Regions from separate parts of the Blastococcus sp. SYSU D00813 genome, predicted to be linked through region 2. Evidence: riboswitches for the same ligand, from Rfam matches in the RefSeq annotation. Region 2 holds a riboswitch; each other region holds the start of a gene.
The links. A riboswitch is a leader RNA that binds a small molecule or an ion and turns the genes downstream of it on or off. The one in region 2 is predicted to bind cyclic di-AMP.
Positions count from the first base shown of each region.

Region 1: another riboswitch for cyclic di-AMP. It lies ahead of ACI8AX_RS19270 (NlpC/P60 family protein); the one in region 2 lies ahead of ACI8AX_RS08375 (aggregation-promoting factor C-terminal-like domain-containing protein).
Region 3: another riboswitch for cyclic di-AMP. It lies ahead of ACI8AX_RS09735 (C40 family peptidase); the one in region 2 lies ahead of ACI8AX_RS08375 (aggregation-promoting factor C-terminal-like domain-containing protein).

Region 1 is NZ_JBJGZX010000036.1:15,175-19,964, forward strand. It holds gene ACI8AX_RS19260 (NlpC/P60 family protein) at 1-1,549, shown strand, start outside; gene ACI8AX_RS19265 (hypothetical protein) at 1,618-1,923, shown strand; cyclic di-AMP (ydaO/yuaA leader) riboswitch at 2,124-2,297, shown strand; gene ACI8AX_RS19270 (NlpC/P60 family protein) at 2,425-3,417, shown strand; gene ACI8AX_RS19275 (M48 family metallopeptidase) at 3,564-4,790, shown strand, end outside.
Region 2 is NZ_JBJGZX010000009.1:29,010-33,799, forward strand. It holds gene ACI8AX_RS08365 (acyl-CoA thioesterase) at 1-599, shown strand, start outside; gene ACI8AX_RS08370 (hypothetical protein) at 862-1,647, shown strand; cyclic di-AMP (ydaO/yuaA leader) riboswitch at 1,867-2,027, shown strand; gene ACI8AX_RS08375 (aggregation-promoting factor C-terminal-like domain-containing protein) at 2,242-3,045, shown strand; gene ACI8AX_RS08380 (class I SAM-dependent methyltransferase) at 3,095-3,727, shown strand; gene ACI8AX_RS08385 (TetR/AcrR family transcriptional regulator) at 3,788-4,468, shown strand; gene ACI8AX_RS08390 (flavin-containing monooxygenase) at 4,580-4,790, shown strand, end outside.
Region 3 is NZ_JBJGZX010000010.1:144,270-149,059, reverse strand. It holds gene ACI8AX_RS09745 (YhjD/YihY/BrkB family envelope integrity protein) at 1-843, opposite strand, end outside; gene ACI8AX_RS09750 (penicillin-binding transpeptidase domain-containing protein) at 1-49, shown strand, start outside; gene ACI8AX_RS09740 (hypothetical protein) at 918-1,115, opposite strand; cyclic di-AMP (ydaO/yuaA leader) riboswitch at 1,472-1,563, shown strand; gene ACI8AX_RS09735 (C40 family peptidase) at 1,599-2,699, shown strand; gene ACI8AX_RS09730 (hypothetical protein) at 2,669-3,298, opposite strand; gene ACI8AX_RS09725 (DUF3817 domain-containing protein) at 3,398-3,715, shown strand; gene ACI8AX_RS09720 (serine hydrolase domain-containing protein) at 3,755-4,790, shown strand, end outside.

The sequences.
Region 1 (4,790 bases), on a different contig from region 2:
GGCCGACCTGCTGGCGCGCCAGGGGGAGGTCGTCGCGGCGCAGGAGGCGCTGGCCGCCGCCCGGGTGACGGCCGAGGAGGCCGAGGCCGTGGTCGCCGACGTGGAGGGGGAGCTGGCCGGCTACCAGGACGTCGTGGCCGAGTACGCCTCGGCGGTCTACCGCGACGGCGGCGCGCTCACCCCGCTCACCCTGCTGCTGACCGGGGGCGACCCGGGCGAGATCGTCGCCGCGATGGGCTACCTGGACGCCGTCGACGCGCACGCCGCCGAGGTGGTGACCGCGGCCGAGCGGCAGCGCCAGGCGGCGGTCGCCGAGCGCGACCGCGCCGCCGCGGCGCTGGCGGAGGCCCAGGCCCGCGCCGACCAGGTCGCCGCGGAGGTGCAGGAGCTGGAGGACGCCGCGGCCGCCGTGACCGGCGAGCTGGACGCCGCCCTGGGCGACGTCGACCGGCAGCTGGCGCAGCTGCAGCAGGAGCAGGTCCGGGTCAACGAGCAGACCGCCGCCAACTGGCAGGCCTACCTCGACGAGCTGGTGGCCGCCGGGGTGCAGGCGCCGCCGGCCGCCGAGATGCTCGACCCCGTCGCCGGGCTGCCCGGCGGGCTGGTCCCGGTCGGCTCGGTCTCCGGGGGCGCCCAGGCCGGCGCCGCGCAGCTGCCCCGCCAGCCGACGTCGCTGCTCGTCCTGCCCCGCGAGGTGCTCACGGCCGTGACGACGGCGATGGGGCAGCTGGGCCTGCCCTACGCGCCGGGCACCACGGGCCCGGAGTCGTTCGACTGCGGGTCGCTGGTGCAGTCGGCCTACCGCACGGCCGGCATCGAGCTGCCGGCCGACCAGGCCGGCCTGTTCGCGGTCACGCGGCCGATCGCGAACGAGGACGTCCTGCCCGGGGACCTGGTCTTCCTGGGGACGCCGGAGGCGGGCCTCGGGCACGTGGGCCTGGCCCTGGACACCCGCTCGATGCTGGCCGCCGACGCGCGGGCCGGCGCGGTCGTCGTGCGCTCGCTGCCGATGGACCAGGTGCTGATGATCGGCCGGCCGAGCACCGGCCAGCGCCCGGCCGAGCCGGCGCCCGGGCCGACCGGGGGCGCGCTCGAGGTGGAGTGCGGCAACACCGTCTACCCGCCGAGCTTCGACGGCGCGCGGTCGTGGGGCGGGTACCCCAACGGCCTGATCCCGCCGAGCGCGCTGTGCGAGATCGGGGTCGCGGCCCACTCGCTGCGCTGCGACGCGGCCGCGGCCTACCGGGCGATGGACGCCGCCTACGCCGCCGCGTTCGGCTCGCCGATCTGCATCACCGACTCCTACCGGACCTACGCCAGCCAGGTCCGCCTCTACGGGCAGAAGCCGGCGCTGGCGGCCGTGCCCGGCACCAGCAACCACGGCTGGGGACTGGCGGTCGACCTGTGCGGCGGCATCCAGGACTTCGGCACCCCGCAGTACCGGTGGATGGTGGCCAACGCCGGCCGCTTCGGCTGGCTGCACCCCACGTGGGCCGATCCCGGCAACGGGCGCGAGGAGCCCTGGCACTGGGAGTACGCGGGCACCTGACCCGGAACTGTCGGTGGCCGTGCCTAGCGTCGCGCCTGACCGACGAGAGGACCGGGAGGAGAGCGGCCATGCTCATCGACTGCGACACCTGCACCGCCCGCGGTACCGGCTGCGCCGACTGCGTGGTCACGGTGCTGCTGGGGGCCCCGCCGGGCTGGCAGGGCACGGATCCGGCCGTGGTGCCGATGACCCGCCGTCCGGCGTCCCCCGCGGAGGAGCCCGTGACGGCGACCACCCAGGCCGGGGTGGTCGTGGAGCTCGACGAGGTGGAGCGCCGTGCCGTCCGGGCGCTCGCCGAGGGCGGCCTGGTGCCCCCGCTGCGGCACCGGACGGGGCCCGACGACGCGTCCGGCGACCACCGCCGGATCGGCTGACGGGTCCGGGGGACCCGGGGACGGTGACGCACCGGAGTGGCGAGCGTGCTGATCGTGCTGTTTCCCACAACGCACGCACCCCCCGTTTGTCACTTCTGCATCACGTCCGTACCGTGTCCGGCGTCCGACCGGGTGGTCGTCGCCCCGCGCGGGGTGACCTCGGCCGGACACCGCCGAGTCACCGCAGGCTCCGGCGCCGCCACCACGGGGCGCCCGGGACCGAGGTGAGCCGGGGACCCACCGCAGCACTGGGGTGAGTTCTCGTGTGCGCCGGCATGCCGGTGTGCACGCGCCGTCCGCGGCGCGCAGAGATAGGGCACGTCTTCCCAGCCCGAACCCGTCAGCTAACTCGGTAGGCGGTTGCTGAGGAAGAACGGAGAGCCGCCGACCGTGGCGACGCCTCGCCCTGCCCTGGGGCATGCACGAGATCAGTTCCACCCCGGTCTCCCGTCCGGGAACCGCCGTCCCACCCGCTCCCGCCGGCTCGGCCGCGGAGTGCTCGTGGGGACCACCGCCGCCCTGACGATCACCGTCCTGCCGGGCACGGCCGCCGCCGACCCGGAGGCGGCCACCACCCCGGAGCAGGCCGCCCAGCTGGTCGCCGACGCCAGCCACCGCCTCGAGGCGGTCTCCGAGCAGGTCAACGAGGCCCGCGAGGTCCTCGCCCTGCAGCAGCTCGCCGCCGCGGCCGCCCGCCAGGAGGTCGAGACCACCCAGGCGCAGCTGGACTCCCTCGACGGGCAGATCCGGCAGGTCGCCCGCAGCGCCTACACCGGCGCCGACGACGGGCTGGCGACCCTCGACCTGCTGATGACCAGCGAGTCCGCCGAGGACTTCGTCAGCAGCCTGGCGATGCTCGAGCACATCGCCGGCCACACCACCGGTGTGCTGGACGACGTCTCGGCCGCTGCCGAGGTGGCCGAGCAGGCCCGGGCCGACGCCGAGTCGGCCGAGGAGGCCGCCCAGCAGACGCTGGACGACCTCAGCGCCCAGGAGGACCAGCTCCAGTCCGACATCGCCGACTACCAGCGGCAGTACGACGAGCTGACCGCCGCCCAGCAGGCGCAGGTGCAGCAGGCCCAGGCCGCGCACACCGGTCAGGCCGTGGCGCCGGCCGCGGTCGCCCGCCCGGTGGCGAACAGCGCCGCCGCGCAGGTCGCCGTCGACACGGCGCTGGCCCAGGTCGGGGACCCCTACGTGTGGGGCGCCGGCGGGCCGAACTCCTTCGACTGCTCGGGCCTGACGCAGTACGCCTACGCCGCCGCCGGCGTGAGCCTGCCGCACTCCAGCCGCATGCAGTCGCAGATGGGCACCTCGGTCTCGCGGGGCGAGATGCAGCCGGGCGACCTGATCTTCTACTACAGCCCGGTCAGCCACGTCTCGATGTACATCGGGAACGGCCAGATGGTGCACGCCTCCACCTCCGGGCAGCCGGTGAAGGTGGTCAGCGTCGACTCCATGGGCGGGATCACCGCCATCCGCCGCATCGTCTGAGCCGGCGCCCCGCAGCGGGCGTCGACAGGACCGGGCCGGTGACCCCTCGGGGGTCACCGGCCCGGTCCCTTCGGCCCCGGTGCAGAGGGCCGCGCCGAGCTCGCCAGGCGTGAGGGGCAGCGGGGCCCTTCTTCTAAGCTCGGGATGTGTCCGCCCGCCGGGCCGCGCTCGTGGCCGCGGTCGTCCTCGGTGCGGCCTTCGTCCTCGTGGTGGTCCTGCGGACGCCCTGGACCCTCCTGCCCGCCCTGCCGGGCGGCGCCACCGCGCCCGACCCCGGCGCCGGCCTCCCGGCCGCCGTGGTGGAGCGGGCGGAGGCCTTCGCCGGCGCCATCCGCCCGGCGTCGCTCGCCTCGCTGGTGCTGGGGCTGGCGGTGTCCGCCGTCCTCGGGCTGACCCGCCTCGGCGCGCGGCTGGTCCAGGCCGTCGCCCGGCCGCTGGGCGGCGGGTGGGTCTGGCAGGTGCTGCTCGGCACGCTGGCGCTCAGCGCCGTGGGCCGCCTGGTCACCCTGCCGATCAGCGTCTACGGCGAGGTGGTGCGCCACCGGTACGGGCTGTCGACCCGCAGCTGGCCCCTGTGGGCGCGCGACGTCGTCGTCTCGCTGGCCATCGACGCGGCCCTGACCGCCCTGGGGCTGCTCGTGCTCGTCTGGCTGGTGCGCAGGGCCCCGCGCACGTGGTGGGCCTGGGCCGCCGGTGCGGCGGCCGCGCTCGTCGTCGTCGGGTCCTTCCTCTACCCGGTGGTCATCGAGCCGGCGTTCAACAGCTTCGAGCCGCTGCCGGCCGGACAGCTGCGCACGGACCTGCTGGAGCTGGCCGACGAGAACGGCACACCCGTCGAGGACGTGCTGGTGTCCGACGCCTCCCGGCGGACGACGTCGCTGAACGCCTACGTCTCCGGGTTCGGCAGCACCCGCCGGATCGTCCTCTACGACACCCTGCTGACCCGGCTCCCCGACGACGAGATCGAGTCGATCGTCGCCCACGAGCTGGGCCACGTGGCCACCGACGACGTCCTCACCGGCACGCTGATGGGCGCCCTCGGCGCGGCCGGCGCCGTGTGCCTGCTCGGCTGGCTGCTCACCTCCGCGCCGCTGCTGCGCCGGGCCGGCGTCGGGTCCCCGGGCGACGGCCGGGTGGTCGCGCTGGCGCTGCTGCTCGTCTCCGCCGGCACCCTGCTGGCCACGCCGGTGCAGAACCTCGTGTCGCGGCAGATCGAGACGCGCGCCGACCTGCACGCCCTCGAGCTGACCGGGGACGCGCAGGCGTTCGTCGACATGCAGGAGCGGCTCGCCTCGACCAACCTCTCCGACCCCGACCCGCCGGCGGCCTGGCACTGGTTCTTCGGGTCGCACCCCACCTCGGCGCAGCGGATC
Region 2 (4,790 bases):
TCGAGCGGTTCCACGAGGGCCGGTCGCTGGCCAGCATCTCGGTGACGGTCAGCCAGGGCGAGCGCCGCCTGGCCCGGTCGCTGCTGCTGCTGGGCGCCGACGAGCCCGACGTCATCCGGCACGGCAGCCGGCCGCCGGCCGTCGGCCGCCCGGACGACGCCCCGGCGCAGCAGAGCTGGCTGGAGGGCCACGAGCAGCGCACCGTCGGCGGAGTCGACGTCTTCGACCCCGCGCTGACCGGGCCGCCGGAGCTGCAGTACTGGTCACGCTGGGCGACCGACCGCACCGAGCGGGAGGTCTCCCAGGCGCTGCTCACCTGGGCCAGCACCAACTCCTTCCTCGGCGCCGCGATGCGCCCGCACGAAGGGGTCGGCCTGGCCCTGGCCCACCGCTCGCTGTCGACCGGGGTGCTCAGCCACGCGCTGTACTTCCACGACGACGTCGCCGCGGGGGAGTGGCTGCTGTACTCGCTGCGGAGCACCTTCACCGGCGGCGGCCGCGCCTTCGGGGTCGGGGAGGTCTTCACCGAGGACGGCCGGCTCGTCGCCACCTGCACCCAGGAGTCGATGATCCGGCCGATGACCGGCGGGGCGCTCTGAGCGTCGCCGTCCGCGCCGACGGCAGGGGAGCCGGGTCCGCACGGGCCCGGCTCCCCGGCCGTGCACCGCGCTCGCGTGACCTGCCCGTGACCTGACGACCGCGCGCCGTAGCGGGCCGGGCACGGGCCGCTGGAACTACGCCGGTGTCGTCCCGCACGGGCCTGCGACGGTCCCGGACGGCCGCCGCGGTCTGCCACTGTTCCCCCATCGGGCCGCTCGCGGGGCCCGGACCGTGTCGGCCAGGGGGACCAGGGGGCGCCGGATGTCGCAGCGGACGCACGCAGAGGGAGCGCTCGAGGGGGAGCCCCGGGCGCCGGGCGGGCTCGACGGGCTGCTGAGCACGGCGCCCACGTTCTCCGGCGCGCTGCGCGGCTACGACCGGCTCCAGGTCGACAACTACGTCGCCTGGGCGGAGGCGGAGATCGCGCTCGCCCGCCGCGAGGCCGACCACCTCCTCAGCCGCTACGCGGCCTGCTCCGCCGAGCTGCAGAACGCCCGCTGCCGGCTGGCGCAGCTGCACCGCGAGCGGGAGACCGCCGAGGGCCGCGGGCTGGCCGAGGAGGTCCTCGCCCGCGCCGCCGAGGAGGCCGAGGCCCTCACCGCCGGGGCGCTGGAGGAGGCGCAGCGGACGACCGAGGAGGCCCGTGCCGAGGCGCAGGCGCGCCTGGAGAAGGTCGAGGCCATGCGGGCGGCCGCCGTCGCCGAGCGCGACACCGCGCGGGTGGAGGCGCGCGGCCTGCGCCAGCAGGCCGCCCTCGTCCTCGCCGCGGCCCGCGACGAGGCGGCGGCGCTGCTGGCCGAGGCCGAGCGCCGGCGGGACGACGAGGACGCCCGCGCCCGCCAGGACCGCGAGGCCGCCGAGGCCGCCTCGGCCGCCCGGCTGGCCGGCGCCCAGGCCGAGGTGGACGACCTGCGCCGCCAGCGGGACGAGGCGCGCCAGTCGCTGCGCCGGCTGACCGGGCAGCTCGAGGACGTGCTCTCCTCGGTCGCCGGCGGCTCGGCCGACCTCGTCGTCCTCGGCGACGGACGGCGCCCCGTCGCCTCCTGACCTGCGCCCCCGGGCCCTCTGACCGGGGACCCGACCCGCGACCCCGCCGGTGCCCCGGCCGTGACGCAGCGTCGTCCCGGTGCGGCACCCGGGGACGCCCGGGACGAGTGGGGCGAGATCCGTCACGCAGCGAGTTCGGCCCGTGCCATTGTCACGGGCCGGTAACGGCACCTACCGTGGCTGCGTCCGGCCGGTCGTCTCACCCCACCCGGGGAGTTCGGCCGGACGCCGCCGAGTCGCGACCGCAGCAGCGGGAGCGAGCCGGGGACCCACCGCAGTCCTGGGGTGAATCCCGCGCGCCGACCTCCGTCGGTGCCCGGGTAGGGCTTCTTCCCGCCCGAACCCGTCAGCTAACTCGGTAGGCGGCCACGGAAGGAACGGAGAGTCTCCGCATGCCCCGCCTCCGGGCTCCCGCGGCCCGCAGGTGCCGCCGGTCGCGCGTCCCGCTCGCGTAGCCGCCCCCGCACCCGCCCCGCCCCCGCCGACGGCGCCCCGCCGCGCCTCCGGGACCCCCGAAGACACCCAGCACCGCCCGCGCCCCCTCCGGGAGGGGGCCGGCGCCGCGTGCGCAGCCCCACTCGGAGTACTCCCCGCATGTCCTCGCAGCACACCACCCGCTCCCGCCGCCTGCGCTCGGCGCTGACCTCCCGCCGCCCCGGCCTGCTGCTGGCCGCGGCCGCCGCCGGCGGCGTCCTCGTCAGCGTCGTCGCCACCGGCGAGACCCCCGCCACGGCCGAGGCCGCCCCCGTCAGCGAGACGGTGAGCGTCGCCCAGGCGCTCGGCGTCGACCCGGCCGCGGCCGCCTCGCCCGACCTGTCCGGTCTCGGCGACCTCGCCGCCTCCCGCTCGGAGCGCGGCACCTCGGCCGTCACCGCCGCGCAGGCCCAGCAGGCCGCCGACCAGGCCGAGCTCGACCGGCTGGCCGCCGAGGCCGCCGCCGCGGAGGCCGCCGCCCGTGCCGCCGCCGAGGCCCAGGCCGCCGCCGAGGCCGCGGCCGCCGCCGAGGCGCAGGCCGCGCAGGAGGCCGCCGAGCAGGCCGCCCAGCAGCAGACGACCAGCGCACCCGCGCCGTCGTCCTCGTCGTCGTCCTCCTCGTCCTCGGGCGCGAGCCGGGGCTCGTTCAAGGACTACGCGCTGGCCCAGGTCGGCAGCGCCGCCGAGTTCTCCTGCCTCGAGCGGCTGTGGGGCCGGGAGAGCGGCTGGAACCCCAACGCGCAGAACCCGACCAGCACCGCCTACGGGATCGCCCAGTTCCTCGACTCCACGTGGGCCGGGACCGGCATCGCCAAGACCAGCGACGGCTACCGCCAGATCGACGCCGGGCTGATCTACATCAACAACCGCTACGGCAGCCCCTGCGGCGCCTGGTCCCACTCCCAGTCGACCGGCTGGTACTGAGCCGGGCGGGGAGCCGGCCCGACACCCCCGGCGTGGTGGACTGGGCCGCGTGATCCCCTCCGGCTTCGTCCGCGCGCACACGGCGGTCCGCCGTCCGTCCTCGGTGCCCGAGGTGCGGCTGCACGTGGCCGACGACGTCGTCGCCCTGTGGGAGGCGATGGAGGTGCGCGCCGGGGGAGCGGGGGAGGCGCCGCCGTTCTGGGCGGCGGCCTGGCCCGGCGGCCAGGCCCTCGCCCGGTTCGTCCTCGACGCCCCGGAGGTCGTGGCCGGCCGCCGGGTGCTCGACCTGGGCGCCGGCAGCGGGCTGGTGGCCGTCGCGGCCGCCCTGTCCGGGGCCTCCCGGGTGCTCGCCAGCGACGTCGACCCGTTCAGCCGGACGGCGGTCGGGGTCAACGCCGGCCTCAACGGCGTCCCCGGCATCGGTGTGCTGGGCGACGTCCTCGGCCACCCGGTGCCGCCGGTGGACGTCGTCCTCGCCGGGGACGTCTGCTACGACCGGGTGATGACCGAGCGCGTGCTGCCCTTCCTCGACCGGGCCCGGGACGCCGGCTGCGCGGTCTACGTCGGCGACCCCGGCCGGCCCTACCTGCCGTTCGACCGGCTGGTCGAGGCGGCCGTGTACGAGATCGCCGAGACCGAGGGGCCGGGTGTGCGCCGGACGACGGTCTGGCGCCTGCCCTGATCGGGGTGCTCGTCGCTCGACGGAGTGTCGACTCCCTCGACACCGGCTAGCGTCGAGGGCATGGCTGCCCCCCTGCACGGCGACGGCACGGGCGACGGCACGGGCGACGGTGCGGGACCCACCCGCGGCCGGCGGGTGCGCCGCACCTCGGGCGACGACCGCGAGCGGGCGCTGCTCGCCACCGCCGAGCGCCTGCTGGAGCAGCGGCCGCTGGCCGAGATCTCCGTCGACGACCTCGCGCGCGGCGCCGGCATCTCGCGCTCGACGTTCTACTTCTACTTCGCCTCGAAGGAGGCGGTCGTCCTCGCACTGCTCGACCGCGTGGTCGGCGAGGCCCGCGCGGCCCGGTCCGCGGCGCTGGCCGGGGCCGCCGGGGCGCGGGCCGCGTGGCGGGCGGCGCTGGTCACCGTGCGCGACACCTTCCGCGACCACCGGGCCCTGACCGCCGCCGCGACCGAGCTGCTGGCGGCCAGCCCCGAGGTGCAGGCGCTGTGGTCGTCGGTGATGGAGGACTTCGTCACCGAGACCGCGGCGGCCATCGAGGCCGAGCGCGCCCGCGGCGCCGCGCCGCCGGGACCGCCGGCCCGTGACCTCGCCGTAGCCCTGAACTGGATGAACGAGCGCGTCATCCAGCTCTCCCTGGCCGGCCGGCAGCCCGCGCTCGCCGAGGACGCCCTGCTCGACGTCCTGCTGACCGTCTGGCTGCGCGCCATCTACGGCACCGACGAGGTCCCGGCCTGACGACCCGCACCCATCCCGCCGACACGTCGTTGAACCTCTCGACACCGTGTCGACAACGGCGTCGGCACGGTGCACGATGGCCGGAGCAACCGAGGAGAGCGGGAGTCCCCTGTGAACGCAGAGACTGCGGGAACTGCAGAGCACGTCGACGTCCTGATCGTCGGGGCCGGCCTGTCCGGCATCGGCGCCGCCTGCCACCTGGAGGACGAGCGGCCCGGCACCACCTACGCGGTCCTCGAGTCCCGCGAGGCGATGGGCGGCACCTGGGACCTGTTCCGCTACCCGGGGATCCGCTCGGACTCGGACATGTTCACCCTCGGCT
Region 3 (4,790 bases), on a different contig from region 2:
CGGCCCGCCCGTCGAGCCGGGGATCCCGCTGCCGCCCGACGACGACTGAGCGCCCCGGCCGGCCGCCAGCCGGGTGTCGAGGGCGCCGGTGAGCAGCCAGCCGCCGAGCAGCACCAGGTGCAGCAGGAACAGCCACAGGGCCAGGGCGACCGCCGCGCCCACCGCGGTGAGGCCGCCGAAGGGCGCGCCCAGGTCCAGCGGCAGGGAGAGGAAGAACGCGAAGCCCTGCAGGAAGCCCGACAGGCAGGCGGCGGTGAACAGCGAGCCGGAGACGAGCGCCGGCCACCGCATCCGCCCGGCCGCGACCACGCGGAACCCCCAGGCCAGCGGCACGGTGAGCACGAACAGCACCGAGTAGTAGCCGAGCGCGAAGCGGGCGATCGCGGCGCCGACGCCGTCCCGGGCGCCCAGGTCGGCCATCCCCTCGGCGGCCAGCAGCAGCGGGAGCAGCAGCAGCGGGGTGGCCACGACCAGGGGCAGGCCGAGGAGCCGGCCGCGCCAGCCGGTCAGGGTGTCGTGCCGCCCGCTGAAGCGCAGCAGCGCCCGGCGCAGCCCCTCGCCGTAGAGCGACAGCGGGAGCAGGGCCAGCACGAAGCCCAGCAGGTCCATGCCCAGGCCGGCGTCCACCAGGTCCACGACGACGCCGCGGGCGCCCAGCTCGGCCGGCAGCACCTCGGTCAGCCGGCCGGTGAGCCGCTCCACCTCCGCCGCGCCGACCGCCAGCCCGGTGAGCCGGACCGCCACGAGCAGCAGGGGTACGACGGCGATCCCGGCGTAGAAGGTCAGCCCGGCGCCGATCAGCGCGAGGTCACGCCCGCGCAGCCGGTCGCGGACGGCGGCCACCAGGAAGCGCAGCTCCGCAGAGACCCGGCCGCGGGTCCACGCGGCCCCCGCGGGCAGCGGGGAGCGTGCGGTGCTCAGCCCTCGGACTCGGTGGTCGCGGTCGGCGGGCCCTCCGTCTCGGCGCAGTCGCCGCTGTTCTCCGCGGTGCCGCACTCCTGTTCGTTGCGGTCGACGTCGGTGTTGCCGCCGCTGTTGCTGCACGCGGTGGTCAGGGACCCGGCGATCGCGAGGACGACGAGCGGGCGGGCCAGTGCCCGTCGGGTGATGCGCATGCCCCGGGAGTGCGCGGGCCGCCGCACCGGCAAACCCCGGCGCGGACGAGGGGCGCGGGCCGGCCGGTGGCCGTGGCAGGCGTCACGCGGGCCCCTCCGGCGTCCTCCGGGCGGGCGCGGAGGCGCCGGGTCGGGGATCCGCGCAGGTCAGGCGGTCGGCGAGCCTGGGCTCCGACCCCTGCGGTGTGTCGGAACGGATCCGGTTGCTCACGGTGAGCGAACGAATTACACGCTGGTGATTGTCACGTGCCCATAACGCCGCTTACGGTCTGTGTGTTCGACGGGGCGCAGCGTCACCGACCTGGGTGACACCCCGCGGACGCCGTCGAGCCGGCCGACCCTCCGGGGGAGGCCGGGCCGGGGACCCACCGCAGTCCTGGGGTGCAGTGCCCGCGGGCCACCGCGTGCACCGGGCGATCTCCCGCCCGAACCCGTCAGCTAACCCGGTAGGCGGCCGTCGGAGAAACGGAGAGCCGCCGGACCATGGCGACCCCTGAGCGTGCCTTCCCCGCGCGCCCGCACCACCGCCGCCGCACCCCCGTCGTCCGCCGGGCCCTCCTGCTGGCCTCCTCGGTCGGCGTCGCCCTCGGTGTGGCGCTGGTCCCGGCCCCCGCGGGCGCCGAGGAGCCGGAGACCGCGGCCGAGGCCGCCGAGCTCATGGCCGCCCGCGGTCACGAGCTCGAGGCGGTGACCGAGCAGTTCAACGAGGCCCGCGAGCACCTCCTCGCCCTGCAGGCCGCCGCCGCCGAGGCCACGACCGCCGCCGACGCGGCCCAGGCGCAGGTCGCCACCGCCCAGCAGCAGGTGCGCGGCGTGGCCCGCAGCGCCTGGACCGGCCAGACCGGCGGGTCGCTGGCGGCGCTGCTGACCAGCGACTCGCCCGAGGAGTTCATCGACCAGGTGAGCATCCTGGGCATGGTGGCCGACCACCAGAGCGGCCTGCTGACCACGGCCGTGGCCGCCGGCGACGCCGCCGTGGCCGCCCGGGCCGCCGCCGACGCCGCGGCCGCCGAGGCGCAGCGGACCTACGACGCCGTCGCCGCGCAGCAGGCCGCGCTCGAGGCCGAGATCGCCGAGTACCGCGCGGACTTCCAGCGCCTGACCGCCGCCGAGCAGCAGGCCACCCTCGCCGCCGCGGCCGCCGCCCACGGCGCGGAGACGACCGCCAGCCGCGACGAGCGGGACCAGCCGGCGGCCTCCGCGCCGTCCCGGCCGATCGTCGCCGGCAGCGGCGCCGCCCAGATCGCCGTCGACACCGCCATGGCGCAGCGCGGCGACCCCTACGTGTGGGCCGCCGGCGGTCCGAACGCCTTCGACTGCTCCGGGCTGACCCAGTTCGCCTTCCGTGCCGCCGGGATCAGCCTGCCGCACTCCAGCCGCATGCAGTCGCAGATGGGCCAGGCGGTGTCCCGCGCCGACCTGCGCCCCGGCGACCTGGTGTTCTTCTACAGCCCGGTCAGCCACGTGGGCATCTACATCGGCAACGGCCAGATGGTGCACGCGCCGACGTCCGGGGACGTCGTCAAGGTGGCCAGCGTCGACTCGATGGGCGGCTACGCGGGCGCCCGCCGCCTCGCCGGCTGATCAAGGGCCTCCCTGTCCCCCACGGCTCGCACGCTCGCCGCGGGCCCCTGCAGGGAGGCCGCCCCGGGCTCCCGGACCGCCTGCAGCAGGCCCCAGACGAAGCGGGCGCGGCGGCCGTCGGGCAGCGCGACCTCCCAGTGCGCCGGCGCCTGCGCGCCGACGTGCGAGGCGCCCGGGACGGCGGCGACGTCGTCGACCACGTGCTGCCAGACCAGCAGCCGGTCGGGCCGGGCGGCCGGGACCCCCGAGCCCGGGCCGCGGACCAGCTGCTCGTCCAGCACCTCGCCGCCGGGGCCGCTGACCACCCGCCAGCGCAGCTGCGGCCACAGCGGCAGCGGCCACTGGCGCAGCTCCAGCTCGAGGTCGCCGTGCCGCCGCGGCACGCAGGTGTCCGGCGGGCCGAGCACCGCCGTCCGCAGCGCCAGGCCGCGGGGCGCACGGGGACTGTGGTGCAGGGCCTGCCACCGGGTGTGCGCCGCGTGCGCCGCGCCGCGGGTCGCCGACAGCCGCGGCAGCGCCTCGGCCACCAGGTCGGGGCGGACGTCGGCCATCCGCCGCAGCAGGACCAGGCAGAACTCCCGCCGCGCCAGTCCCCGCACGCCGCCGACCCTGCCACGCACGTCACAGCACCCGGCGGGGACCCTGCCGCACCGTCGGCCGTTGGAGACGGAGGGCCTGTCGCCGTCGAGAGGGAGCCGATGAACCCGCGCACCGCCGTCCAGCTGTTCCGCGCCGTCGCCGTCGCCGAGGCGCTGACCTGGGTCGGGCTGCTCGCCGGCATGTACGTCAAGTACGTGCCGGAGACCTCCGAGGTGGGCGTGCAGGTGTTCGGGCCGGTGCACGGCGCGGTGTTCGTGCTCTACGTCGCGGTGACCCTGCTGACCGCCCGGGTGCTGCGCTGGTCACCGGGGACGGCGCTGCTGGCGCTGGCCGCCTCCGTCCCGCCGTTCGCCACCGTGGGCTTCGAGGTCTGGGCCCGCCGCACCGGCCGGCTGGACGCGGTCGAGACGGCCTGACCCCGGCGGCTCCGGAGGGGCTGGCCTACGGTCGCCGTCATGTCCGAGCCCGAGCCCGTGCTGCCCTCGACCGCCCGCACCCTGCTGGCGCGGACCGCTCTCGCCCAGCGTGACGGCCGGGCGCCGGGGCTGGTCGCCGGCGTGGTCCGGGACGGTGGGCTGGCCTGGTCGGCCGGCCGCGGCGAGGTGCCCGGCCCGGTCCTGGACACGCAGTACCGGCTCGGCTCGATCAGCAAGACGGTCACCGCGGTCGTCGTGATGCGGCTGCGCGACGAGGGTCGGCTCGGCCTCGACGACCCGCTCGAGCGGCACGTGCCCGGCACGCCGTTCGGGGACCGCACGGTCGGCCAGCTGCTCTCGCACCTCGCCGGCGCGTCGGCGGAGAGCCCGGGCGGCTGGTGGGAGCGCGTACCGGGCGGGTCCCTCGACGAGCTGCGGCTGCGCGAGGAGCACGTGGTGCTCGGCGCCGCCCGCCGGTTCCACTACTCGAACCTCGGCTTCGGCCTGCTCGGCGAGCTCGTCGCCCGGCACCGCGGCCGGTCGTGGGACGACGTCGTCCGCGACGAGGTGCTGGCCCCGCTCGGGATGACCCGGACCACGCCCCGCCCGCAGGCGCCGGCGGCCGCGGGCAGCGCGGTGCACCCGTGGGCCGACGTCGTCCTGCCCGAACCCGAGCACCACGCCGGGGTGATGGCCGCGGCCGGGCAGCTGTGGGCCCCGCTGGGCGACCTGGCCCGCTTCGCCGCCTTCCTGCTCGGCGACACCGGGGACGTGCTGCGCCCGGCGACGCTGGAGGAGATGGGCGTGCCCGCCGGGGTCGACTCCTCGGCGCCGGGCTGGTCGGCCTACGGGCTGGGCCTGCAGGTGATCCGGCTGGACGGGCGCACCTACACCGGCCACGGCGGTTCGATGCCCGGCTTCCTGGCCGGCGTCTTCGTCGACCGGGAGGAGGGCACCGGCGCCGTCACGCTGGCCAACACCACCAGCGGGCTCCCCCTGCTGTGGCCCGGGCTGCTCGCCGACCTGCGCGCCGCCGAGCCGCGGGTGGTGGAGGAGTGGCGGCCGGCGCCGCCGC